One region of the Neobacillus sp. K501 genome, then DNA from elsewhere that is predicted to be linked to it. Evidence: riboswitches for the same ligand, from Rfam matches in the RefSeq annotation. Region 1 holds a riboswitch; each other region holds the start of a gene.
The links. A riboswitch is a leader RNA that binds a small molecule or an ion and turns the genes downstream of it on or off. The one in region 1 is predicted to bind S-adenosylmethionine.
Positions count from the first base shown of each region.

Region 2: linked by a shared signal. The riboswitch ahead of ACWM35_RS17625 (YezD family protein) and the one ahead of ACWM35_RS19490 (O-acetylhomoserine aminocarboxypropyltransferase/cysteine synthase family protein) in region 1 are both predicted to bind S-adenosylmethionine.
Region 3: linked by a shared signal. The riboswitch ahead of mtnK (S-methyl-5-thioribose kinase) and the one ahead of ACWM35_RS19490 (O-acetylhomoserine aminocarboxypropyltransferase/cysteine synthase family protein) in region 1 are both predicted to bind S-adenosylmethionine.
Region 4: linked by a shared signal. The riboswitch ahead of ACWM35_RS15900 (homoserine dehydrogenase) and the one ahead of ACWM35_RS19490 (O-acetylhomoserine aminocarboxypropyltransferase/cysteine synthase family protein) in region 1 are both predicted to bind S-adenosylmethionine.

Region 1 covers NZ_JBSLYA010000009.1:167,064-174,803, reverse strand. Annotated here, with positions in the region: gene ACWM35_RS19505 (MetQ/NlpA family ABC transporter substrate-binding protein) at 123-965, opposite strand; gene ACWM35_RS19500 (methionine ABC transporter permease) at 979-1,608, opposite strand; gene ACWM35_RS19495 (methionine ABC transporter ATP-binding protein) at 1,646-2,671, opposite strand; SAM riboswitch class I at 2,840-2,947, opposite strand; gene ACWM35_RS19490 (O-acetylhomoserine aminocarboxypropyltransferase/cysteine synthase family protein) at 3,072-4,388, opposite strand; SAM riboswitch class I at 4,713-4,813, opposite strand; gene ACWM35_RS19485 (SCP2 sterol-binding domain-containing protein) at 4,890-5,249, opposite strand; gene ACWM35_RS19480 (thioredoxin family protein) at 5,355-5,660, opposite strand; gene ACWM35_RS19475 (toprim domain-containing protein) at 5,668-6,024, opposite strand; gene ACWM35_RS19470 (YusG family protein) at 6,158-6,397, opposite strand; gene gcvH (glycine cleavage system protein GcvH) at 6,516-6,899, opposite strand; gene ACWM35_RS19460 (arsenate reductase family protein) at 6,972-7,328, opposite strand; gene ACWM35_RS19455 (acyl-CoA dehydrogenase family protein) at 7,511-7,740, opposite strand, start outside.
Region 2 covers NZ_JBSLYA010000008.1:58,137-65,876, reverse strand. Annotated here, with positions in the region: gene sat (sulfate adenylyltransferase) at 1-889, opposite strand, end outside; gene ACWM35_RS17635 (anion permease) at 963-2,021, opposite strand; gene ACWM35_RS17630 (phosphoadenylyl-sulfate reductase) at 2,045-2,761, opposite strand; gene ACWM35_RS17625 (YezD family protein) at 2,844-2,972, opposite strand; SAM riboswitch class I at 3,069-3,169, opposite strand; gene cobA (uroporphyrinogen-III C-methyltransferase) at 3,341-4,114, opposite strand; gene ACWM35_RS17615 (formate/nitrite transporter family protein) at 4,127-4,981, opposite strand; gene nirD (nitrite reductase small subunit NirD) at 5,057-5,380, opposite strand; gene nirB (nitrite reductase large subunit NirB) at 5,398-7,740, opposite strand, start outside.
Region 3 covers NZ_JBSLYA010000001.1:571,533-579,272, reverse strand. Annotated here, with positions in the region: gene ACWM35_RS02840 (B12-binding domain-containing radical SAM protein) at 1-321, opposite strand, end outside; gene ACWM35_RS02835 (2-oxoacid:acceptor oxidoreductase family protein) at 710-1,723, shown strand; gene ACWM35_RS02830 (thiamine pyrophosphate-dependent enzyme) at 1,723-4,017, shown strand; gene mtnK (S-methyl-5-thioribose kinase) at 4,063-5,247, opposite strand; SAM riboswitch class I at 5,354-5,513, opposite strand; gene ACWM35_RS02820 (carbon-nitrogen family hydrolase) at 5,591-6,376, opposite strand; gene ACWM35_RS02815 (aminotransferase class I/II-fold pyridoxal phosphate-dependent enzyme) at 6,487-7,665, shown strand.
Region 4 covers NZ_JBSLYA010000007.1:17,252-24,991, reverse strand. Annotated here, with positions in the region: gene ACWM35_RS15920 (argininosuccinate synthase) at 1-27, shown strand, start outside; gene argH (argininosuccinate lyase) at 87-1,463, shown strand; gene ACWM35_RS15910 (hypothetical protein) at 1,613-2,086, shown strand; gene ACWM35_RS15905 (hypothetical protein) at 2,100-2,687, shown strand; SAM riboswitch class I at 2,809-2,918, shown strand; gene ACWM35_RS15900 (homoserine dehydrogenase) at 2,988-4,001, shown strand; gene ACWM35_RS15895 (YfhD family protein) at 4,052-4,240, opposite strand; gene ACWM35_RS15890 (YfhE family protein) at 4,345-4,479, opposite strand; gene recX (recombination regulator RecX) at 4,624-5,433, shown strand; gene ACWM35_RS15880 (SDR family NAD(P)-dependent oxidoreductase) at 5,444-6,121, opposite strand; gene ACWM35_RS15875 (YfhH family protein) at 6,217-6,540, shown strand; gene ACWM35_RS15870 (small, acid-soluble spore protein K) at 6,590-6,754, opposite strand; gene ACWM35_RS15865 (YfhJ family protein) at 6,893-7,162, shown strand; gene ACWM35_RS15860 (metal-dependent hydrolase) at 7,194-7,740, opposite strand, start outside.

The DNA.
Region 1 (7,740 bases):
CGAATTAAATCATAACGTATTTTTTACTATTTTGCCAAGCCTTCCTCATTCGATACCTCTTCCTAAAAATAAGAAGCCAGTGAATCACTGGCTCCTTATTTCTTCTTATTTAATAAGGCATCTTATTCTGTAACCGGAACAACTGCACCTTTGTATTTATCAAGAATGAAGTCTTGGATTTCTTTAGAACGAAGTACTTCAACTAATGTTTTAATCGCATCGTTCGTTTCGTCGCCTTTACGAACTGCAATCACGTTCACATATGGAGATTCTTTATCTTCAATCGCAATAGAATCTTCAATCGGGTTTAAGCCTGCATCGATCGCGTAGTTTGAGTTGATTAACACGGCATCGCCTTCGCCGTTATTAAAGATTTGTGGTAATAATGATGCTTCATAATTTGTATCAAACTTGAGTTTCTTCTTGTTTTCTACTACATCTTCCGTAGTTGCTTTTGTTTTATCAATTCCATCTTTAAGCTTAATTAATCCCTCAGCTTCTAGTAATGATAAAAGACGACCGTGATCCGCTACTGAGTTACTCATAATTAATTGTGCACCTTCTGGAAGCTCATCCAAGCTCTTAAATTTCTTAGAATAAACGCCAATTGGTTCGATATGAATACCGCCAGCATTAACAAAATCATAACCATTTTCTTCGATTTGAGAATTTAAATAAGGAATGTGTTGGAAATAGTTTGCATCTAGTTCTTTAGATTCTAACGCTTTGTTTGGTAATACATAATCTTGGAATGTTTCAATTTTTAATTCAATACCCTTTTCTTCAAGAATCGGTTTTGCTTCCTCTAAAATTTCTGCATGAGGAACGTTAGAAGCACCTACGACTAATTCCGTTTTTTCACCAGCTTCTTCACCGCCGCCATCAGACTTCTCTTCTGATGTTCCACAAGCTGCTAAAACCAATACAAATGATACTGCTAATAATAAACTTAACCACTTTTTCATTTTGACCTCTCCTTTATCGTTTATCTAATTTTGTAGTGATAAGATCACCAATAAACTGAATGATAAAAACAATGACTAAGATGATAATCGTTGCAACTAAGGTTACATCGTTTCGACTTCGCTGGAAGCCTTCGAGATAGGCAAGGTTACCAAGTCCACCTGCTCCAATGACACCGGCCATGGCTGTATATCCAACAAGCGCAATCGCCGTAACGGTAATACCAGAAACTAGAGCTGGCATAGATTCTGGGAGTAAAACCTTCCAGATAATCGTATTCGTGGTTGCCCCCATGGATTTTGCTGCTTCAATGACACCTTTATCAATTTCCCTCAAGCCAATCTCAACCATTCGTGCATAGAACGGCGCGGCTCCAATAATTAAGGCAGGGAGTGCAGCATTCTCACCAATCATCGTACCAACCAATAACTTAGTGAATGGAATTAATAGTACGATTAAGATAATAAAAGGAATCGAACGAAAAATATTAACAAAAGCTCCAATAACGGTGTTGACCGGTTTGTTTTCCCAGAGATTGCCTTTACCAGTTAGAAATAACAGCAAACCAAGTAAAATTCCTAGAATAAATGTAGCTAGGACCGATACTCCTGACATATAAAGCGTTTGGACTGTTGCTTCCCACATTTCTTCCCAATCAATTTCTTGAAAATATGGTTGATTACTATTCACTTGTTACCACCTCCACTCCAACTTGCTGCGAGCGAATGTAGTCTACCGCTTTATTCACTTCTGCAACCTCACCATCTAAATGGATAAACAAGGTTCCATAGGAGCCGCTTTGCGTTTGTGAGATCTTCCCTTGGAGGATATTTACGGTCACCTGATGATGACGAATCAAATTGGTGATAACCGGCTGCTCAGCTGATTCCCCAATAAACGTAAGCTGGATAACCTGACCAGAATGGTAACGATCAAGAAGATGCTCCGCCGTTTCTTTCGTTTCTTCCGGCTCGGTAACCTGTTGAACGAATCTCTTTGTAATCGGCTGCTGTGGATTTTTGAATACATCCAATACAGGACCAAGTTCCACCACTTTGCCACTTTCCATGACAGCAACCTGATGGCAAATTTTACGAATGACATGCATTTCGTGCGTAATTAACACGATTGTTAGCCCAAGCCTTTTATTAATGTCAACCAATAATTCCAAAATCGAATCGGTCGTTTGTGGATCAAGTGCCGAGGTTGCCTCGTCACAAAGTAAAACCTTTGGATTGTTTGCAAGTGCTCTAGCAATCCCAACCCGCTGTTTTTGTCCGCCGCTTAGTTGGGAAGGATAAGCATTTTCTCGACCCTCTAATCCGACTAATTTTATTAATTCGTTAACTCGCTTTTGTCTTTCAGGCCCTTTCACGCCAGCGATTTCTAGCGGGAAGGCGATATTCTCACTTACTGTTCTCGACCAGAGCAAGTTGAAATGCTGAAAGATCATGCTAATTTCCTGACGTGCCTTCCGAAGTTCACTGCCTTTTATCTTTGATATCACTCGGCCCGCAACCGTAACAGAACCTTCTGTTGGCAGCTCCAAACCATTTAACATGCGGATTAAGGTACTTTTACCTGCACCACTATAACCAATGACGCCAAATATTTCTCCTTCTTTAATTTCCAGATTCACATTGTCGACCGCTTTGAGCTGTCCCTGCTTGGAAGGAAAAATCTTTCGGACATCTTTTATTGAAATCATCGAATCACCTACTTTTTATCCAGAAAGTTAAATAATAATTACGAAAATTCAGAATGTGTTTCTTGCCTTACATATAGGTTTTGACTGTTTATATGAAAAGATTCTTATTTTACTAAAATAAAAAACCTTTCTGCAGGCGGGCAGAAAGGCATCATAAATGAATCCTTTCTCCCATCTTCCAAAGCATACGCTTTGTGTGAATTGGCACCATTTCAATAAAATATTGACGGTTGCCGGGCTTCATCGGGCACATCCCTCCACCTCTCTTGATAAGAGCATTAAGCAATCCTATATTCAATTAATTCGTTCACTGATTAAAGTAATTATTTTATTACGAAAGCTATCGTATCATGGATAAAAAGAGCTGTCAACGAAATTTTCTTCCTATTTCGAAAAAAAGTTAAGCTTCTGCCTTTAGGGATCCAACACCTGTCGCTGCCTCAATTGCCGCTTCTAAATCCTCGATGATATCGTCCACATTCTCGATTCCAATCGAGAGGCGAATTAAATCCTCGGAAACACCAGAAGCTTTTAACCCCTCAGCATCTAACTGCTGATGCGTGGTGCTGGCAGGATGAATAATAAGGCTTTTGGCATCGCCAACATTGGCAACATGAGCAAATAATTGCACAGAATTAATTACTTTTGCCCCTGCTTCTCGGCCGCCTTTAATTCCAAACACAATCATCGATCCTGCCCCTTTAGGCAAATACTTCGTTGCTAATTCGGAATCAGGATGGGAGGCATGACCCGGGTAGGAAACCCAATCCACCGCAGGGTGATTCACTAAATATTCCACGACCGCTTTTGTATTGGCGACATGCTCTTTCATCCGTACATGCAAGGTTTCAAGACCTAGCGTAAACAAAAAGGCATTTTGTGGGCTAAGTGACGGTCCTAAGTCACGCAGCAGCTGTACACGTGCTTTCACAATGTAGGCCACTGCACCTAGTGCCTCTGCATAGACAAGATCATGGTAGCTGGCATCCGGTGTCGTAAACCCAGGGAATTTCGCTGAATTCCAGTCAAATTTCCCACCATCCACTATGACACCGCCTGTTGTTGTTCCATTGCCTAAAAGCCATTTCGTGGCAGAATGAACGACTATATCGGCACCATGTTCGATTGGCCGGCATAAATACGGTGTAGCAAAAGTATTATCAATGATTAATGGAATACCAGACTCATGAGCAATCTCAGCTACTTTTTCAATATCAAGAACGCGAAGGCTCGGATTACCAATTGTTTCAGCAAATACTGCCTTTGTTTTTTCAGTGATCGCATCACGGAAATTCTCTGGGTTCTCAGGGTCGACAAATTTCACCTTGATCCCGTACTTAGGCAGGGTAACAGCAAATAGGTTATAAGTACCGCCATAAAGAGTAGAAGCTGAAACAATTTCATCCCCAGCCTCAGCAATATTTAAAATGGCTAATGTAATCGCGGCCATACCACTTGCCACGGCAAGGGCTCCAACCCCTCCCTCTAAGAGAGCAATTCTTTCTTCGAAGACGGTGGTTGTCGGGTTATGAATACGGGTGTATATGTAGCCTGACTCCTTTAAAGCAAACAGGTTTGCAGCATGTTCTGTATCTTTGAATTGATAGGCATTGTTTTGGTAAATCGGTACTGCTCTTGCTCCTGTAACCGGGTCTGGAGATAGTCCTCCATGAACACCTAGTGTTTCAAAACGATATTTTTTTTGATTCTCTCCCATACAAACATTCCTCCTATATTTTAATATTGTCTCTTATCGTAATCTAGGCTGATTTCGAAGTGGTTGGATTAAGCGGAGAAATTCCGGTTAATCCGGGAAATAACCCTATTTCCATAAAAATAAGGGAAGTATTTCCGCTTAAGTAGATAAATTTTTTAATATTTCTCCTTTTTTAGAGAGATAAGAGTAAATTCTCCGCTTATTTCCCCTTTCTAAGCTTCAAAATAGAGATTAGCGGAAAATTCTCCGCTTATCGATGTTCCGCTAGAGCAAAAAACTAGCCTATAATAAAAACCCCTCTTCAAGAAGAGGGGCGGTACGCTCTTCTTATCTTTCAGAGTAATACTCTGCTGGAATTAGCACCGTGTTGTATAACCGGTTGCCGGGCATCGTCGGGCCAGTCCCTCCGCCTCTCTGGATAAGATATTTATTGAATTGTCATTATTGATTGAATATTTAAAAAGATAATACACTATTGTAGGAGAAGCCGTCAATAGCTTTTTAGGAAATTAATTTTCTTTTTTGTCCATCAGGCTTTGTTAAATAAAATATCGACTCTAGCAATAATATGGTGCGAAAGGAGCCTGTAACTTTTAACTGCCCGCCCCTCATAAAATATCTTAATTTTTTCTCACCTTTTATTAGGCTTTTTATCGACTCCGCATCACCGGAAATCTCGCAGGAAATTGCTTTTTGTTTATTCTCTTCTAGAAAGATTGCGGCACCACGATGAAAAGCCATTTCGATCGTGTTTTGTTCATAAACCAATTTAATTACAAGCATTTCTAGGTTTTCCATCAATTTCAACAAATGTTCACGCTCTTTAATGGTGGTAAGAAAAGCTTTTACGGCATCTCTCATTTCAATCCCTCCGATTACCTGCTCACCCTATATATTCAGGAAATCGATTAAAATCCCTTTGTTATTCTTTCGACAAAAAAAACAGATGCCATAGCATCCGTTTTCTTATATATAGGTTTTTATTTTTTCATACAGATAAGGGACTGAGTGAAATGCGTAAACCGTTTCCACAACCTTGCCATTTTTGAAAAAAAGTAAACAAGGAACACTTTCAATTGCAAAATCTTCTGCAATCTCAGGAAAATAATTCAAATTCATTTTCCCCATATTTATATCGACCATTTGCTCAATTATTTGAAGCATTCGTGATGCGAGCTGACAAGTACCACATAGGGGTGTATAAAAGTAAACCAGACCAGTAGCATGTTGTTTAGTGAATGATGATAACTCATCAAGGCTCCATTCGTTCATTCGTTTATCAGCCCATTTCTAAGTACTCAGAATGGACATCGATGTTTGCACCTATGAGAACCGTTGCTAGGTGGTATACAGGTGCGGTAGCTACTTCACGATACATCCGATCAATATACAGGTGCTCAGCATTAGGAAATTCTCTTTTCAATAGTTTACGCAGCTTTTCACCTGCATCATCAGCGTCAACGAGGATGTAGACGTCTTTATCTTCAAGGGAATCAATCAATTCATCCAATTTGGTGATGCTAATCGTACCATTCGTACAAATAATTTCAATTGGCTCCTTTAAGATGCTCTTTACTTTTTTCTTGTCTGATTTTCCTTCAACAATAAGGACCTTGTCAGCAAATGAGTCACTCATCATCCATCACCTATTATTAAGTATGTTATTTGTTTAATGTTAACATATTCGAGAAGTATAATAACGTGTTTAATATGTTAACTATACCATGAATGCCCATTTGATAATAGGTGTCTGCACTTTCTCAAAGGCTTTAACACCATCCACCATCATCACAATCTGTATATTTTGCGTCGGGCTGTTCCGTAACGGATACATGCTGATATATCTTCCGCTGATCTACTTCAAAATGATGATCAAGCTGCACTTCCATATCCCCCGGCAATTTGATTTTTCCAATCGATGTATTTTCTAGAAATAATTCTATTTCTCCATTTTGCATTTTTCCAATGACTCTGTCAGTTACATCAATTTTTTGCTGTTTCAATGTCATTGTTAGGACCACCTTATAAATAAATTTTATTATAGTGTCCCCTACTTTTAGAATTAATCTGGAGAATTTTTTTCCAAAAAAAAACACCTTGCGCTAACAAGGTGCTTAATCCATTTGTTTAGTCTTCTTTGACCATTTCTTCGTATTGTTCTGGTGTCATTAGTTTTTCTAATTCGCTGCGGTCTGAAGGTTCAATCACGATCATCCACGCTTTTTCATATGGAGATTCATTAACAAACTCTGGGCTGTCGTTTAAATCTTCATTCACTTCAACAACTTTACCACTTACTGGTGCATATAGCTCAGAAACTGTCTTAACGGATTCAACACTTCCGAAAGGCTCATTCGCTGTCACTTCATCGCCTACTTCAGGAAGCTCAACGAAAACGATATCTCCCAACTCAGATTGTGCAAAGTGAGTGATACCCACTCGAAGTGTTGCGCCTTCATCCTTTACCCATTCATGCTCTTCAGAATAGCGTAATCCCTTTGGTGTTGTCATGTTAAACTACCTCCAATATATTTTTATCGATAAAAAATCGATTCTAACGAATTAAAAAGCGCAATTAAATGTTTATAACCATATTTTCTCATAATCTTCTTCTTTAAAACCAACCGTTACCTTTTCACCATCTGTTAAAAGCGGTCTTTTAATTAGCATTCCATCAGAAGCAAGTAATTCAAGAAGCTCATCCTCGGATGCCGTGTTCATTTTATCCTTGATACCTAACTCCCGATATTTTTGTCCGCTTGTATTAAAAAACTTCTTTAATTCCATTCCGCTCTTTTGATATAGTTCCTTAAGCTCGTTTGGAGACGGTGGATTTTCGACAATATGTATTTCGTTGTATGATAGCTGATGCTGATCCAGCCATTTCTTTGCATTACGGCATGTACTGCACTTCGGATACCAGTAAAAAGTCAGAGACAATTATTTCACCGCCTTCTACTTGAAAATAAATGATAAAAGAGTCAATAAAATATTACCATAACATGTGTAAAAGGAAAAATGGCATACTAGAAATGATTCGACTTCATTCGCTATAATCCTCCTAAAATTAAATAAAAAAATTAGGCTCCTGTAACTGGGCAGGAGCCTAACACATTTAATAATTATACTGTGTAGCGTTCAGCGGCAATTAGAACATCGGCTGCTTCACGTTTTTTCGCAATCACATTGATAGGAGTATAACGTGTTAGCTTGCGGAGGGCAGATACTAGCATACGAAGCGTATCGCCTTGCTCTGTAGCAACTAATGTTTCTTTTGCATGCTGCTCAATTTCGTTAAACGCTTCCTGACAGAAGATTTGCGTGTAAAGAAGTTTTTGCTGATTCTTTTCTA
Region 2 (7,740 bases), on a different contig from region 1:
CGTCATACGTTCCGTAATAATTTCCGACACCAGCATGGTCACGGCCAACAATAAAATGGGTGCAGCCGAAATTTTTACGGGCAATCGCATGGAAAATCGCTTCTCTTGGACCCGCATAACGCATGGCAGCAGGATAAACGCCAAGCTGTACACGCTCTTCTGGATAATAATTTTCAAGAAGTACGCGGTAGCTTTTCAAACGGACATCCGCAGGGATATCATCGGATTTTGTTTCCCCAACAAGCGGGTTAACGAACAGACCATCAACCGTTTCCAAGGCAGCCTTTTGAATGTATTCATGTGCCCGGTGGATTGGATTTCGCGTTTGGAAGCCAACCACAGTCTTCCATCCCTTTTCTTCAAATAAAGCTCGTGTTTCCTTCGGTTCAAACCAGACATCGCCAAAAATCCCTTTTTCTGATTTTTTAACTAAAGTCACTTCACCCGCCAGGTAAACCGGTCCTCTTTCAAATAACCGTTTTACACCCGGATGAGCAAGCTCATTGGTTTTATATACTTCTAGTGCTTCCTTATCTAAATCTGGCTCATACCACTCAGAAACCTTGATGACACCATAAACTTCTTTTTCAAAAACAAGCTTGATTACTTCCCCCACTTCAAGGGATGCAGCAGTTTCATAGGATACAGGCAATGTCACCGGAATCGACCAAATCGTATTATCTGCTAGACGCATATTTGAGACGACAGAGTCATAATCTGCTTTTCCGAGGAATCCTGTTAATGGACTGAAAAGACCAACCCCAATTAATTCGAGATCACTCAAGGCAATCGCGTCAATTTGGATTTCTTTTTCGATTTGGGATACATCATAAGCTGGATCGTATGCTTGAATTAATTTTCCTCCATGAGGTGCTGGTAAAAATGACAACAGAATCAAACCTTTCTTTATATATTTAGCCGTTTATTTACGGACCTAGTAAATGGAATTAATATATTTGTCCTTATTCCTTTGCTGCTTCTTGGGACATCGTTAAGGCAGACTTCGGTCGTTTCATCAATGACATCACTCCGAATACTGAAATCAATACACCTATCATCGCCACAATTGGATAAAAATTATGTTCAATGATCAACTGGATTAGGGTATACGACAATACCATTGACAGCACTGGCGATACAATCCAAACCGTTAATAGCTGAACCACTATGCCTTTTTTCAAAACGGATTTCCCGTGTTTGGCGAAGCCGATTCCAATGATCGATGAAGTTGTAATTTGGGTTAATGGGACAGGAATCCCAAAGACGGATGCAATTGTCACAATTGTTGCTCCGGTACCTGAGATGACACAGCCCTCTTCCAACTTTAAGGTGGTGATTTTCTTCCCATTTGTTTCTAAAACACGATGACCGAGAATCAATGCTCCAGCCGCTACAAATAATCCGCCCCATAGGATTCCTTTATCTGTTGTAAGAATCCCAGCGCCGACAAGCGGCCCTACCGCATTTGCAACATTATTCATTCCAGCCGAAAAGGCTTCGAACAATCCCATAAATACAACGAGAACTGATAAAAGGGGTACCGCTTTTGGAGCCTTCATCCACCGAGTAAAATATTTGTTTTTTAACAAATAAGAAGCCAAAATGGCGATGATGAAGGCAGCAAATGGTGTAAGCAGCCAAAAGAACATAATCCAGGCGAGACTGCCGATAAATACAGATTGATAAACAATCCCTGCCCCGACAACGGCACCCACAGCTACTTCACTAGTAGAAAGTGGAATCCCAAAGATATTGGCCAAAAACAGTGACAGGGCCGCTGATGCCAATACAATTAATGCTATTGGGACCGTAAAAGTACTGGAAGGAACAATTCCGCTGCCAATTGTCTTCACGACTTCACCACCGCCAAGCCAAGCACCTAAAAACACGGCGATGCCACAGAGCATTAAGGCTAACCGTTTATTGACAACCCCGGAACCATAAGCGATCCCCATCGAAGCAGCAGCCCCACTACCGCCAATATTTATGGCAAAAAATAAACCAATGGAAATTGCAATCATTGTGAGCAATCAATAGCCCTCCTTTAACGAGTGTGCAAGCCGCACTCCGTCTTGCCGCTTCCCGCCCATCGTCCTGCCCTGGAATCACCATCTGCTGAAACAGGCTGCGTACAAGGGAAACAACCGATGCTCGGGTAATTTTGATCATGCAGGGAATTGTAGGGAAGGTCTTTGTCTCGGATATACTCCCATACCTCATCCCAGGTCCAGTGGATTAATGGGCAAATTTTGATATTCTCGAATTTATCATCTTTATTAATAAATTCCGTGTTTGCTCTTGTCGGTGATTGCTCCCTGCGCAATCCAGAAATCCAGGCTTGTTTGGCCGTCAACGTTTCCCTCAATGGAATCACTTTACGAATTTGGCAGCACTGGTTTGGCTCTCTTTTCCATAATGCTGATCCGTATTGTTCTCTTTGTTCATCAAGGCTAAGCTTTGGCAGTTTCCGTTCGATTCTCAGCTTCGGGAATCGAGCTTCGATTTTGTTAATTACATCATAGGTCTCAGGGAAGTGTAAGCCTGTATCCAAAAAGACAATATGGGCATCTGGCTTTATTTGCTGGATTAAGTCAATTAAGACAATGGCCTCTGCTCCAAAGCTAGATGCATACACAAGTTCTTCTTCCGGATACGAGCTGTAGGCCCACTCTAAAACAGAACGTGCTCCTTTTGTTTCGTCATCAATTGTGAAAGAGTTTTTTAATGGATTCCAATTTTGATAGGTTATTGCACCCGTCATGGCTGCAAACCTCCTTTCATTCAATAAAAAAAGGCAGTCTCCACTTAAGCTTAGTGATGGAGACCGCCTCTAGTTTTTCTAGTCAGCGATTTTTATTCGATTGAAGACGAACCTTTTCATTTCTCTCAATTTGTACAATCTTTCCGTCTTGGACAACAAGGGTGATGGATCCAAATTGTAGTGTTTCCAGCATTTTCTCAAGATGTGTCATGATTTCTTCTCTGTCTTCTGGTTTCAGTGTGATTCGCCCTCCTTTCTAATAAAAAACACCCTTCCATCTAGGAAAGGCGTTAACTGCTCAGGTAACACCTTATCTCCCAAAATGAAATCATTTTGCTGGAATTAGCACCTTGCTTAGCAGGTTGCCGGGCATCATCGGGCCAGTCCCTTTGCCACTCTAGATAAGAATTTTGTAATTGATGAAATTAATCCTACCATACCAATAGGTTTTATGTAAATGAAAAACTTTAAAATTTAGAAAATTAAAATGAAGGGGAAAATAAAAGGATTCTCCAAATGAAAGAAAAGCGCCATAATCGAGTTGTACCCGACATGACGCTTCTCTTTACCTGCTCAAGTTTAGGCCATGGTCACATATTTTTCAGGCCTTTCCTCAAATTCTAGCTTCCTTATTTTTTCACGGTATTTTACTATCTCACCAATCACAATCATTGCTGGATTTTTTATCCCTTCGTTTTCAACGATCGCAGCAATGGTCTTTAACGTTCCAATTACTGTCCGCTGGTTTACCGTTGTTCCCTCCTGGATAACCGCAACAGGTGTATTTTCATTTTTCCCATGGTACAGTAATTCTTGACATATATAAGGGAGATTGCGAATCCCCATATAAACAGCGATGGTATCAACGGCTTTGGTTAGATTTTTCCAATCAATATCCACTGGTAGACCTGTCTGGCAATGTCCTGTTATAACAGCGAATGAACTGCCAAGTTCACGATGTGTGATCGGAATCCCTGCACAGGCAGGTGCGGCTAGGCCGGCAGTAATTCCAGGAACTACTTCAAAGGAAAGACCCATTTTTACTAACGCCTCAGCTTCCTCAGCCCCGCGACCAAAGACAAAAGGATCACCACCTTTTAAACGGACCACTATTTTACCCTTCTCGGTGAATTTGACTAACAAATCATTGATTGCTTCCTGGTTCATGGTATGATGACCCGGCCGTTTGCCACAATATATCAGCTGACATCCCTTTTTTGCTTCTTCTAATAGAGCAGCATTTACAAGGCGATCATAAAGAATGACATCTGCAGCTTGAATACATTTTAATGCTTTTACAGTAATTAATTCTGGGTCTCCAGGACCAGCGCCCACGATAAATGCTTTTCCCATCTAAGCCCTCCTTTATACTGAACCCCTTTGTGTATTTGTAATAGCTGGCTTAGATTTAGCCATATCCAAAACCATTTTCGGTTCTGCCTTTCGATAGGTGTAATAAAGGGCTGCCCCTGTAAAAAGCAATCCACTTATCAGGTTTCCTGCCAATACAGGAACTTGGTTCCAAATCCACCAATCTGCCATAGACACTTCCGCACCTAGCATCATGCCTGCTGGGATTACAAACATGTTGACAACAGCGTGCTCAAACCCTTGTGCAAAGAAAATTAAGATTGGTAGCCACATGGCGGCAATTTTTCCAATTACAGACTTAGCAGTCATGGCCATTACGGCACCTAGTGTGACCATCCAATTACAGAGTATCGCTTTGACGATAACCACGATGTACCCGTCTATTCCAATGTTTTTATAACCGTTCGTTTTAGCTTCTGCAACTGCGATGATTTTAGTTGCAACTCCATTATCGGTTACATGGCCAAGTTGGGTGACGGCAATGACATAAAGACCACCATAAAAAATCGCCCCGATGAGATGTCCTATAATCACCCAAAACCAATTCCTTAGCATCGCAATCACTGAAACCCTTTTTTCCATGACCGCAACAGGGATGAGTGCAAAACTACCCGTAACCAATTCCAACCCGAGAAGAATGATAATGACAAAAGCTGCCGGGAAAAGGATGGCGCCAACAACTCCCATCCCAGTCTGAATCTCAGCAGTAAAAGCTAAGGTTGTACCAAAGCCAAGAAGTGCTCCAGCTAGCACTCCACGGATTAATAAATCTTTAACTGGCAATTTTGATTTTGCCTCTCCAGCTTGAATCATATTATCGACTACTTGATACGGACTCACCAATGCCATCTTTTCACTCCCTTAAGTCTTTTATTAGACCGACCCATTCATAGACCCCTAAAAATATTTCTCTCTTAAATTCACCTATTCTATAACTATATAAATTTGATCCTCCTGAACCTCTACCGGATAAGACTGGACGCAGCCCACATCTGGTGCTTGAACCTTCCCGTCACTTACACAAATTTTCCAATCATGCATCGGGCAAAAGACAAATTCCCCACTTACAATTCCCTCCGCTAGAACCCCTCCTTTATGCGGGCAGCGGTTTTCAATTGCTCGAATATCTCCATTTTCTAATTTAAACACCGCCAATTCCTTGTCACCTATCATGACCGTTTTTCCTAATTTTAGTGGTAGATCAGTTAGCTTTCCTATCCACACATGACGAATGGTTTTTTTCATTATTTCCCTCCTATCAGTGATTAATGGGTTTCTATTGGAATCTTCACCGTTTCATAAAGGTCTTTTACTAGGTTTTTATTGTGAATCGTCTCCTGCCATGGTTCTTGAACCACAGATAGCGCTTCGTTCATTCGGCGATTGAGATTCATTACATTTCCCTTGTCCTCTAGCACTCTTTTAATATGGTCAAGTCCAAGGCGTTCCACCCAAGCTGAGGTCCTTTCCAAATAATTAGCAGTTTCACGGTAATATTGGAGATAAGCTCCGGTCATTTCCAACACTTCGTCCCCTGTTTTCAGTTTAAAGAGGAGATCTGCTTCGCGCAGATGGGTACCACCGTTTCCACCCACATACATTTCCCAAGCCCCTTCGACTCCAACAATGCCAACGTCTTTTATTCCACTTTCTGCACAATTTCGCGGACAGGCCGATACCGCCATTTTAATTTTATGAGGGGTGTACAAGCCCTCAAACTTCTTCTCTATTTTGATTCCTAGACTAATAGAATCTTGTGTTCCAAACCGGCAGTAGTTTTCGCCAACACAGGTTTTGACTGTTCTTACTCCTTTGGCATAGGCAAATCCTGATGGCATATCCAGCTCTTCCCAAATTTTTGGAAGGTCCTCCTTCTTTACCCCTAGTAAATCAATGCGCTGTCCCCCCGTCACTTTGATCAAACCAACCTTGTATTTATCCGCCACATCGGCAATTTTTCGCAGATCCTCTGAAGTGGTGACCCCACCGTACATCCTTGGGACGACGGAGTAAGTTCCATCCTTTTGGATATTGGCATGTAATCGTTCATTGACATATCGAGCTTCACGTTCGTCTTGATAAAACAACGGATTAACCATCCCTAAGTAATAATTCAAGGCAGGCTTACATTTAGAACATCCATTTGTCTTCCAGCCAAGGACATACATCACCTCACGAATATGGGTTAGACCTTTCTCACGGATTTCTTGTAAAACCTCATCTCTTGATAAGGATGTACAAGCGCAAATTGCCTCTTTTTGTTCTACCTGAAATTGATCACCCAGTGTGCATGAAAGTAAATCTTGGACGAGTGATTTACAACCACCACATGAGCGGGAGGCGTTGGTGCAGCCTTTCACCTGTTCCACCGTTGTTAAACCCTGTGTTTGGATTGCCTCAATAATCGCTCCTTTTGTGACCCCATTACATCCGCAGATTAGCTCCTCATCCGCCATACTCTGAACGCCACTTATCTGTGGAGCTTCATTTGAATCACTTTGTAAATACTCCTCGACCTTTGCTTCATTTTTTATAAAATTTAACAGCTTGTTGCCTTCTTGCGTATCCCCAAAAAGAACAGCACCTGTTATTTTCCCGTCTTCAATCAGTACTTTCTTATATACTCCGCGCCAGTCATCATACATTTTATAAACTTTCGTATTTTCATCCTCATTGATTTTTCCAGCTGAGAATACCTCTACGCCAGATACCTTTAATTGAGTCGAAAGCACGGAACCCTGGTATGGAGCTGCGTCCATTCCACATATACGCCTGGCCAACACTTGTCCTTGCTGATATAAAGGGGCGACTAGACCGTAGGCAATCCCACGATGTTCGGCACATTCTCCTACTGCAAAAACATTCGTTACTCCCGTTTCTAAAAAGTCATTCACGATAATTCCGCGGTTTACCGGGATTCCAGCAGCTTGAGCGAGCGAAACATTTGGTTTAATTCCAACCGCCATCACCACTAAATCAGCTTTGATTTTACTTCCATCTTTAAATTTTAAGCCGGTTACACGTTTTCTGCCCAAAATCTCTGCAGTATTCTTTTGTAATAAGAAGTTCATCCCTTGCGCTTCTAATTCTTTTTGTAACAGCTTTCCGGCAGTGCGATCAAGCTGTCGTTCCATTAAGTAATCGTAAATATGAATCACATCAACTTCCATCCCTAGGTTTAATAAACCTCGAGCCGCCTCCAGTCCCAGTAACCCTCCTCCGATAACCGCGGCTTTCCGATACTTTTTCGAGTATTCCATCATCTTTTCGCAATCTTTAATATTTCGGAAGGCTGTTACCCCTTCCTTATCGGCACCAGGTAATGGAAGCATAAAGGGATTTGATCCTGTTGCGATGATTAGTTTGTCAAAGGCTACCTTTCTTTGGTTATCGGTAAGAACGATTTGCTTTCTCGTATCAATCGATAAAACGGTTTCGCCCGTATATAGGTGAATGCCATTGGTTTCATACCATGACCAATCATTTATCGTAATATCACGAACGGAAGTCCCACCTTGTAAAACCGTTGATAACTGAATACGATTATAATTCGGGTGAGGTTCACTGCCAAAAATCGTAATTTCGAATTGATCAGGGTTTATTTTAAG
Region 3 (7,740 bases), on a different contig from region 1:
AATATTTGGATTTTTTTCCATCCATTCACCGGTATCATAGCTGACTTCTGGCCCACCTAATACGATCACGATGGAAGGGTTTATTTTCTTCAACATATTAATAACTTTTAATGTTTCTTCAATATTCCAGATGTAGCAGCTGAAGCCGATTACCGTAGGGTTTTGCTGGTAAAGGTCAGTAACAATATTCATAACAGGGTCTTTAATCGTGTATTCCTTAATTTGTATTTCATGCTCAGGGGCAGCATAGGATTTTAAATAACGAATGGCCAGGTTTGTATGGATATACTTGGCATTCAAGGTCGAACAAATAACATTCATAGTAAAACTCCTTTGTATAATTGAAAACGATATTTTATTATAGTTTATTTTATCGGAATTAGCTAGACAGGGACATAAACAAGGCTCACATCCAATACGGTGTGAGCCTTGCTATGCTAGGTTGGAGAGAGGTATTATTGTCTGTTGTACTACAGTTTTCCACCTGTTATATTTTCGTATTACTGTAAAATGATCAATTAAATAAAGGCTTCAAAGAAAAAATTTAATTGTGTTATAGGAAATTTTTGTTGATGTTTGATTTTTGTCACAGCGTAATATTCAAATTTCCCCTACAATAATTTTGAAAGTTTTATGTATTTAATTTGTATTTTATTTGTATTTTATTTGAACGAGCAGTAGTTTTGCTATCTATATGGGGAGGGATAGTATGTCGAAATTACCGAAAAAAAATGACCTTGGATTTTTTGAAATCCGCTTAGAATCCATTGGTGGCTTAGGAGCCAATCTGGCTGGAAAAATGCTTGCTGAAGCGGGAGTATTAGGTTTAGGACTAAACGGTTCTAATTTTTCGTCCTATGGATCTGAGAAAAAGGGATCACCGGTAAAGAGTTTTATTCGCTTTTGTGATGCAGATGTAGAAATAAGAGATCATAGCCCGATTGAGCAGCCGCATGTAATTGGCGTTTTTCATGAAGCACTCTATAAAACGGTAGATGTTGTAAGCGGTTTGAATGCGGATGGCATTGCATTGGTCAACTCTTCAAGAGAATTTGATGAAGTCAAGACCGATTTGCAGCTTGAATACGGTACACTTGCGATTGTCGATGCGTTAACAATTGCAGTTGAGGAAAAAACAAAGGTAAATACAGCGATGCTTGGTGCCTTATACCGAATTTGTGATTTTCTAGATCCGGATTCAATGCGAAATGTCATTCGCAAAACTTTTGAAAAGAAATACCCTCATCTAGTTGAACCAAATATTCGTACGTTTGACCGAGGTTACAATGAAGTTCAATTTAAAAGATACGAAGTTCCTGTAGATGCTGAGGGGAAAAGCTTCACAAGAACGGTACCACAATTAGGTTATTTAACCCAGGAAATTGGCGGAGTAATGACTGCACAGGCAAATAGTATTTTAAAAGATTTAAGTGGATCACGACAAGGATTCCTGCCAGAGTTCAGTCAAGAAAAATGTATTCATTGTGCGGCATGTGACAATGTATGTCCGGATTATTGTTTTGTTTGGGAAGAAGGCGAAGACAAGCGCGGAAGAAAGCAAATGTTTCTTAAGGGAATTGATTATCAATACTGTAAGGGTTGCTTAAAATGCGTTGAGGCATGTCCTACCGATGCGCTAGGAGATCTGCGTGAAATGATTGGGTATGCGGATGCGAACCGGGTAAAGCAAAACTTTCCTTATGTAACAGGAGGTAGTTTCTAATGGCTATTTTGGAAGATAAATTAACAAGTCAGAGAGTTGCTGAACAACTTTCAACCTTTGAATCCGGAAATGAAATGGCTGCGATGGCAGCTGCTCAAATTAATTATCATATCATGGGGTATTTTCCAATCACGCCATCTACGGAAGTTGCTCAATTTTTAGATCAAATGAAAGCACGTGGCGAGCATGATATAAAATTGATTCCGGCGGATGGAGAGCATGGCTCTGCAGGAATTTGCTACGGTGCAGCAGCAACTGGTGCCCGTGTATTTAACGCGACAAGCGCAAATGGTCTTTTATATATGATTGAACAGCTGCCAGTTCAAGCTGGAACTCGCTTTCCAATGGTTATGAACCTAGTTACCCGGGCTGTTAGTGGGCCGCTTGATATTAGAGGAGATCATTCTGACCTTTATTTTGCATTAAATACTGGGTGGGTTATTTTAACGGCAAGAACTCCTCAAGCTGTTTATGATATGAATATCATGGCATTGAAAATTGCCGAGCATTCAAAAGTGCGACTCCCAGTTATTGTTGCTTATGACGGGTTCTTTACTTCCCATCAAAAGCGGAGAGTAGAGTATTTCAAGGATCGCAGCATTGTTCAGCAATTTGTTGGTGAATGTCCAACCGATTACCATTTTGCTAGAGATCCGAAGAAACCTGTTACGATTGGCGCTCATATGAATGGTGACGATCTCATGAACAATCATTTTCAGCAGTCAGAAGCAATTTACGCAGCTGGTGAAGTATATAAAGAGGTTGCAGCAGAATATGCACGTATTTCAGGGCGTGAGTTTCCAGTACTTGATTTATATCAAATGGATGATGCTGAAGTCGCATTGTTCCTATTAAATTCTGCCGCTGAATCAGCTAAAGATGTAGTTGATCAGCTTCGGGCGAAAGGAATAAAAGCGGGGGTAATTAGTCCAAATATTATTCGTCCATTCCCTGCCAAGGAAATCCGTGAAGCTCTTAAAAATGTAAAAGCATTATTAGTGGGGGAACGTGCAGATTCTTATGGTGCAAATGGACCGAATTTAACACATGAAGTCAAATCAGCGCTTCAAGATGATCGTGAAAATCAAACAATCGTTTTAAGCCGCGTCTTTGGACTTGGCGGTAAGGACTTTTACGCAAGTGATGCACTAAACTTCTTTGAAATGGCGATCTCAGCAATGGATAAAGGCTGCGCTGATAAACCATTTGATTATTATGGCCATATACCAGGGAATCCGGACAACATTCTTAAACCGGTCATTACTCCACAACATGGCGATGTCTATAAATCGGGATTAATTGAAGTGAAAATGGATGAAGAAATGAACAGGTTAAAGGTAAAGATCCCGCCATTACGAGCACTCACAACTAAACCAAAGCGGATTGCCTCTGGACATGGTGCATGTCCTGGCTGCGGAATTTTTGCGGGATTGGAATTGTTCTTTAAAGGGATTGAGGGAGATATCGTTACACTATTTCAAACAGGCTGTGCTTATGTGACAACGACCTCTTACCCGCATAGTTCACATAAGCAAACGATGATTCACAACCTGTTTCAAAACGGTGCCGCTACTTTGTCAGGTACACTCGAAGCATTTCTTGAGCTGAAACGCCGTGGAGAAATTGAAGTATCGGATGATGCAACCTTTGTGATGATTACTGGCGATGGTGGAATGGATATCGGTATGGGTTCTGCGATTGGAACGGCTCTACGTGGACACAAATTGATCATGCTTGAGTATGATAATGAAGGTTACATGAATACGGGTTCGCAAATGTCCTATTCTACTCCACTCGGTCATATGACGAGTACATCTGGAGTAGGGAAAATGCAAAAAGGGAAGTCCTTCCATCATAAGGATACGGCACAAATAATGGCAGCTACCAATATTCCTTATGTCTTTACTGGAGCAGAAGCGTTCCCACAAGATTTAATTAAAAAAGGTGCAAAGGCACAATGGTATGCACAAAACGTTGGGACCGTCTATGGGAAAATTCTTATTACCTGCCCGTTAAACTGGAAGTCTGAGGATCGTTATGGTGCAACGATATTGGAGGCAGCTGTCAATTCCTGTTTCTTCCCGCTTTATGAGGTTGAACAAGGGGTAACGACGATTACCTATGATCCAGAGGCAAAGAACAAACGTATCCCTATTTCTGACTGGTTAAAATACATGGGTAAAACAAAACATCTTCTCAAGGAAGAAAATAAACCAATCCTAGAAGAATTTGAAGCAGAAGTAGAAAATAGATGGCAACGCCTTAAAGCAAAACATGAAAATCCATTTTTGTAATGTAAACAGGAAAAAAGCAATCATGATGATTGCTTTTTTCCTGTTTTATAGCAGACTTTTAATTGTATTCAAAAGAGTTTCAAGATCATTCAGCTTTTTTCTTTGTTTAATCAGTACTTTTCCAAGTTCAAGGGTTTTCTGCTTTGCAGCTAAGCGGAAACTATCGTCATCAATGTGGTCTAGATCTGCAACATGGGCAAGACCAATCGTTCGACGGATTAACTCGCAGCCCGCAAAGCCAACGGCATCTTCAAAATACTTAGACAGAACATGGTTTAAAAATAAATTGGATTTTGACAGTAAGTCCTTATTTTCTGACACCCAAAGGCTGGAGAATTGTTTTTCAAAAACAGTCCAGAAATTCTCAACATGATGGACAAATACCTCACTTTTTTCATGATTTACAATCACCTGAAAAAGAAGATTAGCAAATACTTGTCCAATGTCAAAACCTGCTGGTCCATAAAAAGCAAATTCTGGATCAATGACCTTTGTCTCTTGGTTATCGGCAAAAACACTACCAGTATGCAAATCACCATGTAGAAGGGCTTCCGCTTCTGTTAAAAAGCTCTTTCTTAAAACAGCAACATGAAACTTTAAATCTTCATCATGCCAAATCGCTTCGACATCTTGGCGTAATCCTTCTTCAAATTCATTTGTTTCTGCATCAAAATAAGGGTCCGAGAAAATTAAGTCCTCCGTAATATGGCATAGGTCTGGATTAATAAACTTTGCAACTTGCTCTTTTTTTAGTTCCGGACCTAATGCATAATCTGAGGTATAGAAAAGTACTTTGGCTAGAAACTCCCCTAGATCCTTTGAGAGTAATGGATAAGTCTCACCATTAATAAAACCTGTTCGTGCAATGGTTAAATGGGATAGATCTTCCATAATTGTAATCGCTAACACATCATTGGTGAAATACACTTCTGGAACAAGATCGGGAACAATATGACCAAACACCTTCAAGGCATCGGCTTCAATTTTTGCTCTTTTTAAAGTAAGAGGCCAGCTTTCTCCCACTACCTTTGCATATGGAAGTGCTTGTTTGATAATTATGCCTTTACCACTTTTGCTTTCGACGATATGAAAGACAAGATTGAGGTTTCCGTCGCCAATTTCAGTGCATGTAAGGTCTGGGTTTTCATCAAACAACTTTAACGATATTGCTAGCTGGATTGCATCGTTTTCCGTTAATGGTTTATAGATTTCTTGATTAAGTGTCTGCAACTGTATTCCTCCTTGGTATAGGGAGGCCTGTTTATGCTGTTTTGTTAGCATGAAAAAGCCTCTTTCTTAAATCTGAAAGAGGCTAGAAGACAAATGTACTTCGCACCTCTTATCTCTCAGAAAGAATTTCCTTCTGTTGGAATTAGCACCGTGCCTTAAAGGGTAACATCCCAGCGCCTATTTGTACGCGCCCCATTTCACAATGGAATTACGGTCGGTTGCTGGGCTTCAAAGGGCCAAATCCCTCAGCCAGCTCATGATAAGAGAAAATGTAATTTTCAATTTTTTCAGTATGATAAAAATGATAACAGGATGTTAAATAAACTGTCAATAATTTTAATGATTATTTATAAAATTCTGGTTTTCGATCGGCAAAAATAGGAATTTGCTTTCGAACATTTTTTACAAGTTCTAAGTTAAGCTCTGCTGATAATATTTCTTCGTTGCTCCCAGCTTCTGCGATTACTTCCCCCCATGGGTCAATGATCATAGAATGTCCAGCAAATATATTATTGGGATCTTTTCCGGCACGATTACATGCAATAACGAAACATTGATTTTCAATGGCGCGAGCAATTAGCAATGCACGCCAGTGTGCTAAACGTGATTTAGGCCATTCCGCTACAACAAAAAGAACCTCCGCTCCCTGTTCCGTATGGGCCCGAATCCATTCCGGAAAGCGAATATCATAACAGATGACTCCCGCAAAAAGATGATTCTCTAATTCGAACAAGCCTTTTTCCGTTCCTGCTTCAAGGTATAGATGTTCATCCATCAGTTTAAAGAGATGTAGTTTACTATATTGATGGATTAGCTCTCCTTTTTTGTTGATGATAAGGAGGGTATTTTTTACCCCGTTTTCACCTCTGTTAGCTATGGACCCACCAACAAAATGTACCTGATATTTTTGTGCTAAACGTTTTAAAAAAGTGATAGAGTCCTGTCCATCCTTATCAGCAATTTCATCCAGTCGTGTTAAATCGTATCCTGTTGTCCATAATTCGGGCAGCACAATAATATCTGGAGTTTCCATCATGGCTCGGTCAATCAAACGTTCTGCTAATTGATAATTCTTACTTGGTTCACCAAAGCAAATATCCATTTGCAGGCAGGTTATTTTTAATTTCAAAAATGTTCACCCCATTGTAAATTTTGAGAAATTTTTCTTTACAAGCTTTTATAAAAGTTATATCATTTGTGACTAGAATTTCAACATAAAAAAATGAATGGGGTGAGACCATGAAACAATATCCACCATCAGAGCGATTAAAAAGTCTTCCAGACCAGTTTTTTGCTTCACTCGTGAAAAATGTGGGTCAATCGATTGCTGCAGGTCATGATGTGATTAATTTAGGACAAGGTAATCCTGATCAGCCTACTCCGGAACATATCGTGAGAAAATTGCAAGAGGCTGCAACTAATCCCGTTAATCATAAATATTCACCGTTTCAAGGACATCATTATTTAAAACAAGCTATTGCCGATTTTTATTTTAGAGAATACGGTGTTAACCTGGATCCCCATACAGAAGTGGCGATTTTATTTGGCGGTAAAGCTGGATTAGTAGAAATTCCTCAATGCTTATTAAATCCTGGTGATACTATTCTCGTCCCAGATCCAGGATATCCAGATTATTTATCAGGTGTTGCCCTAGCAAAAGCTGAGATGGTAACAATGCCGCTGCGAGAAAATAATCATTTTTTACCCGATTATAACGAAATACCAATAGATGACTTAGAAAAGGCAAAATTAATGTTCCTTAACTATCCAAATAATCCAACAGGGGCAACGGCGACGAAGGAATTTTTTGAAGAAACGGTTCTGCTTGCCAGCAAAAATAATCTTTGTGTGGTCCATGATTTTGCATATGGGGCAATTGGTTTCGATGATAAAAAACCACTGAGCTTTTTGCAAATTGAAGGAGCAAAAGAGGTTGGGATTGAAATCTACACCTTATCAAAAACCTACAATATGGCAGGATGGCGAGTTGGATTTGCTTTAGGGAATGAAAGTGTCATCTCGGCAATTGAGCTTTTGCAAGACCATCTTTATTGCAGTCTTTTTGGGGGAATCCAAGAGGCTGCTGCCGCGGCACTAAACGGTCCACAGAGATGTGTCAATGAATTAAATGAGTTATATGAGCGAAGAAGAAATGTGTTGATACAAGGTCTTCGATCCTTAGGATGGGATGTTAAGGCGCCAAAAGGATCATTTTTTGCTTGGCTAAAGGTTCCTGAGGAATTTTCCTCGGCTGAATTTGCTGATCTTCTTCTTAAGGAAGCACATATAGCGGTTGCACCTGGCATTGGCTTCGGGGAATTGGGTGAAGGCTATGTCCGAGTTGGACTCCTAACATCCGAAGAAAGACTTGAAGAAGCAGTCAGAAGAATCGGCACTTTAAAAATTTTTAAAAAATAGATTGACAAACATTTTATTCTTGGAATAATCTTAAATAAAGTTTAACAACATGGAAATGTATAATATACGATCGTT
Region 4 (7,740 bases), on a different contig from region 1:
AATAATAAAGAAACGATTTTAAAATAATCCTGTGCCCTCGAACCGTTTTCGAGGGCAAATTTCTTAGGTCTTAGGAGGAAGTATGCATGTCCAAGTTATGGGGCGGTCGCTTTACAAAGGAAACAAATAAATTAGTAGAGGAATTCACAGCTTCGATTTCATTTGACCAAAAATTAGCCAAGGAGGATATTGCCGGCAGTATAGCACATGTCACCATGCTAGGTGAATGTGGAATCATTCCTGCTGAGGATGCTGAAAAAATAAAGAGTGGTCTTCTTGAGATCAACCAAATGGTTAATCAAAACGAGGTTGAATTTCTTGTAGAAGACGAAGATATTCATATGAATATCGAAAAGCTGCTAATTGAAAAAATTGGACCAGTAGGCGGTAAGCTTCATACTGGACGGAGTAGAAATGACCAAGTGGCTACAGATATGCATCTATATTTGCGCACAAAGACAACAGGGTTAATCAATTTAATCGAAGATGTTCAGCAATCGCTTATTGAGCAGGCAAAGGCAAATGTTCATACGTTGATACCGGGATATACTCATTTGCAGCGTGCCCAACCGGTTTCCTTTGCCCATCACTTAATGGCTTATTTTTGGATGTTTGAACGCGATAAAGAAAGATTAGTAGATAGCTTGAAGCGGGTGAATTGGCTTCCGTTGGGATCTGGGGCTTTGGCGGGTACAACCTTTCCAATTAATCGTGAAAAAGTAGCGGAATTACTTGGTTTTGAAACAATCTATCCGAACAGTATGGACGCTGTTAGTGACAGGGATTTTATCTTGGAGTTTCTTTCAATCGGCTCCATTATCATGACACATATTTCGAGATTTTCAGAGGAGCTTGTCATTTGGTCGAGCCAAGAGTTTCAATTCGTCGAGTTAGACGATTCTTTCTGTACAGGTTCCAGCATTATGCCGCAAAAGAAAAATCCGGATGTGCCTGAGCTGTTAAGAGGGAAAACAGGTCGTACTTATGGAAATTTAATCGGATTACTTACAGTTCTTAAGGGATTGCCACTCGCTTATAATAAAGACTTGCAGGAAGACAAAGAAGGAATGTTTGATACGGTAGAAACACTCGAAGGTTCACTACAATTATTGGCGCCAATGATCGAAACGATGACGGTGAATAAAGATGTCATGCGAAAAGCGATTAACAATGATTATTCGAATGCTACGGATATAGCAGATTATTTAGTGAGAAAGGGTCTCCCATTCCGTGATGCCCATGAAGTAATTGGAAAAATCGTCTTGTACGCGATTCAGCAGCAAAAGTATTTGCTTGATTTAAGTTTTGAAGAATATCAGGAGTTTAGTACGTTATTTGAAGAAGATATTTACACAGTCTTATCACCCGAGCATGTTGTCGCTGTACGCAACAGCTTTGGAGGAACCTCGCCCGAGCAGGTGATGGAACAAATTCAGTTAGCTACAAATAAACTAAATAAATAATTGAAAAAGCAGAATAGGTATTCTTGGTACTATTCTGCTTTTTTCAATTGGAAGATAAAGTATACATACTTGTGAATGATTCAGAAATCGTTAATAATGAAAAAGTAAATAGATTTATAGAACTATCGTAATAGATTAAGGAGGAAAGTATGGATAAAATAGCGTTAATAATTTCGATCATTTCATTTATCGTATCAGTCATTACTAGTTACATAACTTATCGATTTAATAAAATTACGATTAGGAATACGGCTATACTTGAGCACAACAAGCTCCTTTTAGAAATAGATAAAATCTTAATTGATGAACCTGAGTTATGGGGGATTTATGATAACCATCCGTTATCTAAAAAAGAAAATAAAGAAGATCCCTTCCTACAAGCAAAGCAAGAAGCTTTTATTTATTATTATTTGAACCTGTTTGATGTAATTTTTGAATTTTATCATAGACAAATTGTTCAAAATAGAAATGACAAAAAACAATGGAAGGCATGGACACAATTTATCGAGCATTTCTTAGAAGGCTGTTCACAGGCACGTGATACGATTAAAAAATCATATCATTTATATGATGTTGATCAAGGCGATTTTTACAAGGAAATGATTGAGAAAATTGAAAAGTAAAGGAGTGCAAATTGTGAATGAACAATATGAAAAATCCAATCTTTATAAGATAACGAAAGCATCACTTAGTGACATTCCTAGTATGTTAGAGCTTAATTACAAAATTTACCCAGCAGAATGGCATGTTTCTGAAGATTATGTGATGAAAATAATGAAAAAAAACCCTGAGGTTTACAATGTTTTAAACACAGACATGGGAACCAAGGGAATATTTAGTTTATTTCCATTAAAAAAAGAAACGTACGATTCCATACTGAAGGGAGAACTTGAGGAATCGGATTTATCAGAATATATTTTAGATTATCAGGAACCAAAGGATGTCTATTTATATTTAATTTCGTTGATCGTCGATATCCATGACGGGAATCGGAAACAATTTGCAAAGAAAATTATTCAGGGGATACCGGAAGAATTAAGGAGATTGGCAAAAAAGGGAATAAACGTTAAAGAAATAGGAGCGATTGCTATTTCACTCGATGGGGAAGCAATACTCCCTAAAATTGGATTTAATAAAGACGAGGATATACTTGCATTACATAACCATAAATATCCTGTTTTTAGAGCTTCTATTGAAGAGATCACTCGAGCAATAGTTATATAGTTTTGGAATTTAAAGTACTCAGATTGAATCTTGAGTAAATGTAATATTCAATATATATTGACAGTTTTAGAGGAATCAACTAAAATTCCTAATAATATGATAATAAAAAAAGTACATAAAACTCTTATCCAGAGTGGCGGAGGGACATGGCCCGATGAAGCCCGGCAACCATCAAGTAATCTTGAAAAGGTGCTAATTCCTGCAGGTTAATATTAGCCTGGAAGATAAGAGGAGGAAGCAAACCCTCTTCTTATGAAGAGGGTTTTCTTTTTTTAATATTCTTTCAAAGGGGTGTAGGAAATGACGGTAATCAAAGTGGCAATACTGGGATTTGGAACAGTCGGAGAAGGAGTTTATCGAACGATTCATTCACATGCAGAAGAGCTAAAGACGGTTTTAGGGAAAAAGGTAGAGGTAGCGGCCGTCCTCGTTAAGAATAAGCAATTGGAACGAAATATTGCCGAGGATATTTTGATTACCGATAATATGGATGAGATACTACAGCTGCCAAAGCTGGATGTGGTTGTTGAAGCAATTGTCGGCCGAGAACCAGCCTTTACTTTTTTAAAAAAAGCTATAGAGAAAGGCATTCACATTGTGACTGCAAATAAAGAAATGCTTGCACATCATGGAAGAGAGCTGCAGAAGCTTGCGGAAGATAAAAATGTTTCTATTGGCTATGAAGCAACCGTTGCTGGAGGAATCCCAATTATCCAAACCATCAGGCAATTACTAAAGGTAAATCGAGTTCAAAAGGTTCAAGGAATCCTTAATGGGACATCAAATTTTATCCTGACAGAAATGAGGGAGAAGCAGCAATCCTTTGAAGAAGCGCTTTTGCTGGCGAAAGAGAAGGGCTTTGCTGAAGCTGATCCGACCAATGATGTGGAGGGCTTTGATGCTTTTTATAAAACGATGATTCTCAGCAGAATTGCTTTTGGTGCGGAACCGAATTGGAAGGAAGTTGAAGTGGAAGGGATTACCTCAATAACTAGTAATCTTATGGAAGCATCAATAAAGGATGGCCTACGATATAAACATATAGCTCACATAAGTAAGGAAGGCAGTGAAATTAAGGCCGTTATTAAGCCTGTATTAGTGAACCAATCCCATCCATTTTATCATGTAGAAGGGGTACAAAATGCTGTAAATGTTTCTACTGACATTGTTGGTGACATCACCTTACAAGGTCCTGGTGCAGGCATGTTCCCAACCGCCAGTGCGGTTATTGAGGATTTGGTCTATATTTGTCAAAATAAACCGAGTAAAAATAGAATTCGAAAAGCTGAATCTGAATCGTTAGCAGTTTATTAAAGGCTTAAAAGAGAAGCATAAGACCGCTGCTTCTCTTTTATGAATTTTTTTTACTTTCTTCTTTTGTTTGTTACACGTTGGTTAGCTGCATTTGCACGAGCAGTAGCTTCGAGATCTGCTCCGTCTGCAAATTCAGCGGAATATTCCACATCAATTCCGTCTGACTTCATGTTTTTTGGCACTTGTGGAAGTGACCCTTTATTTTTATCACGTGTTTTATGTCCTTGCGCACGACCCATTAATAAAACCCCTTTCAAAATGAGCTAACAGGGACCTAGAAAGGTTCCCTTATTAGCATTTACTTTTGAAAAGGGTTCATGAATGGAAAAAACTCCAAAAATCCTTATAGCTTTGTTTTTCTATCAGTAAATCCGCCTGCACGGTCTGCCATTTTAAATTCACGTTGATATAATACCTCTTGTGTACTCGTTAAGCTGTACTTCCCTCTATCCTTATCCTTTTTCTTCTTTTCAGCCATATTGCTCATTCCTTTCAACATGTATTGTTAATCGATAAAGCTAAATGGTAAAAAATAAATCACATCTTCCATTTTTACCTATTAAGAAAGGAATGATACAAACTATCGTGAAAAATATGGTAAAGTTATCTTGAGGTGAAAAGGATGGCTATAATTACGAAAATCACCACTCAGAAGAAAAATCAGGATCGGTTTAATATTTTTATGGATTACGGCAAAGGTGAGGAATATGCCTTTAGTGTCGATAGTGATGTCTTAATTAAATTTCAATTGAAAAAGGGCATGGAGCTTGATGATTTTTCGTTTTTAGAAATTCAGTATCAAGATGATATTCGCAAGGCGTATAATCTCGCCATTCATTATTTGGCTCGAAGAATGAGAACCGAAAAGGAAATAAAAGAGTATCTCCTTCAAAAAGAAATGGAAGAACCAGCAGTTAATGAAGCTCTCCATAAATTGGCAAGTCAAAAATATATCAATGACGAGGAATTCGCTTTTTCCTATGTAAGAACGCAAAAAAATACAACAGATAAAGGCCCAGATGTAATTACCAGCGAATTAAAGGAAAAGGGTGTAACCCAAAATATCATTCACAATGCGTTAAAAGAGTATCCACAATCAGAGCAAATTGAAAAAGCGACGAAGCTATGTGAGAAATTTTTTATTAAGAATAAAAAGGAGTCTGAGCGAATTTTGCGACAGAAGGCCGAGCAAATGATGCTTAGGAAGGGATACCCCTTTGCTGTCATCCAAATTGCCATCAATGAAGCTGAAGTTGAAAAGGATGACGATGAAGAGATGGAAGCAATCCAACACCAAGGTGAGAAAGCTCAGAGGAAGTATAGTAAATACACTGGATTTGAATATGAGCAAAAAATGAAGCAAGCCTTATACCGAAAAGGCTTTTCAATGGAACTTATTGAAAAATATTTAGCTGAAAATGGAAAATCATGACGCACTCACGTCATGATTTTTTACTTTCAATAATAATCGAATCCTGGTCAAGTTGTTTAAAAATGAGATCGGCTACTTCCCGTGGAGATCGTAAACGAGAGGGGTCTGATATATGAGTGCTGCCTGCCCAAAATGGAGTATTCATCCCACCCATATAAACTGCTTTAATTGCTAGATTACTTCCCTCGTATTCCTTTTGCAAGCTTTCCGTAAACCCTCTTACGGCAAATTTACTTGCTACATAAACAGCTTCATTGACTTTTCCTCTAAGACCAGCTGTTGAAATGATATTTATTATTTGACCTTCATCTTGCTTAGCTAGAATAGGTAATACGGCTTTTGTCAAAAGAATGGTGCCGAGGATATTGGTGTTAAGCATTTCGATGATCTCCTGCTCACTACTTTCGAGAAATGGACCAAAATGACCAACACCTGCATTGTTCACTAGACCAAAGATAGAATATTGCTTGCACCATTCGCTTACCTGGTTTGATATGTCATCCGTGTTGCTGATGTTGATGATGGCATAATCAGCCTTACCTCCAGCTGCTTCAATTTCGTTTTTCACAGCTGAAAGTTTTTCAACGGTTCTTCCAGTTAATAACAAATGAAACCCCTGCTTAGAAAAGCCTAATGCTAATTCCTTACCCAAACCAGATCCGGCTCCAGTAATAATGATGGTTTTCAATACACTCTCTCCTTTATGTACAACTTCAACCTTTATTATTTTACTTGATATCACTATACTAAAATAAAAGAAAAAATTAAATGGGAGTGGGTTAAATGCAGCAAGAGAAACGTTACAGTGAAATGACAGAGCATGAATTAAAACAAGAAATTGCCCAGCTTAAAGAAAAAGCCAGAAAAGCGGAACAAATGGGGATGGTTAATGAGTTTGCTGTATTAGAAAGAAAGGCGGTTATGGCACGAGCATATTTATTAAATCCCGATTCCTTTGCTCCTGGAGAAATATATGAAATTGAAGGTGCTCCTGGAGAATACTTTAAAATTGATTATATGAATGGCGTTTTTGCATGGGGATATAGACTAAGAGGAGATGGGGCAGAAGAAGCATTACCCATCTCGATGTTGAAAGGCACAAAATAAGGACAAACCAGAGTGTGTTCTCTGGCTTGTCGTTTTTCTTATCTAAAAATTAAGGTGAATCGTTGTAGCGTTGACTAGAAGCACGCATCCGCTCTTGAGGGTGTGTATTGATCGTACCGTCGGCTCTTGTAGATGCATACTCGGCCTTGGCACGTGGTTCACCTTCAAGCTTGTTATTATTTTGGTTTGGGAAATTTTTCGCTTTATTTCTCATGCTTTACCTCCGTCTAAAAGGGAATGAGAAACCGTGAAAAGCAAAGTGTTTTAATAACAAAGCTTATCACGTGATTATAGTATTTGTCATTGCTGCCGTGGATATGTTATAAGAAATTGGTAAAAAGGGAGTGGATACATGAACGATTTCCATGAAAAATTAACACAACGATTATTAGAAAAAAATCAACAATTATCATATAACCAAGCTCGTACTTGGGTAGAATTAATGTGGGACGATTTTGAAACAACCTCGGCAAAGGCTGGCAGGGATTATCTCGGGAGTGAAATGACTGAAAGAATTGTGGAACAATGGATTGATCATTATGGCAGCAGATTACATGATTTTGTAGCCAAAAATCCGAAATATAAACACTTCTTAAATCAAGATAATAATACAATAAATTAGAAAAGGCGCGTGACATCATGTCACGCGCTTTTTAGCTTGGTAAGATGTTTAGCTTTTTTCGCAGTTTCTTTTCACTGAATACCCATCCTGTATAGGAGCTGACTGGTTGTAAATCCAGATCCAATTGTACAACAGCGACAAAGGGGTAATGTCCATTGCTTCGGTACCTTAAGTCAATGAAACGGACTTCATAATAGTCGTCATATTCATCTAGTTCCCAGCGATAAACAGGTGAGAAAGAGAGAAATGCAGCAAGGTTCTTATCCTTTTTTGCCGCTTCAATAACAGGTGTTTCTGGAACAGGTACCCGATTAAAAACATCCAGAATTTCTACGGAAGATTCTATGGCCTTGCCAACAAAAAACTTTTCTTCGTTCATCGCAGCAATTCTCCATTGATGGAATTTCATCGTCGGAGCAATAATGATTTCTGTTGCGTTTGGTATGAGTTTTTTTACTTCCCGCAATACTTTTCTCTGTGCGTGAAAACGGAGGAAGTAGTAGCCAATAATAACCGTGAACATGGATAGAAAGGTATAGCCAGGGTCAGCACCAAAAACCCATATAACAATAGCCACG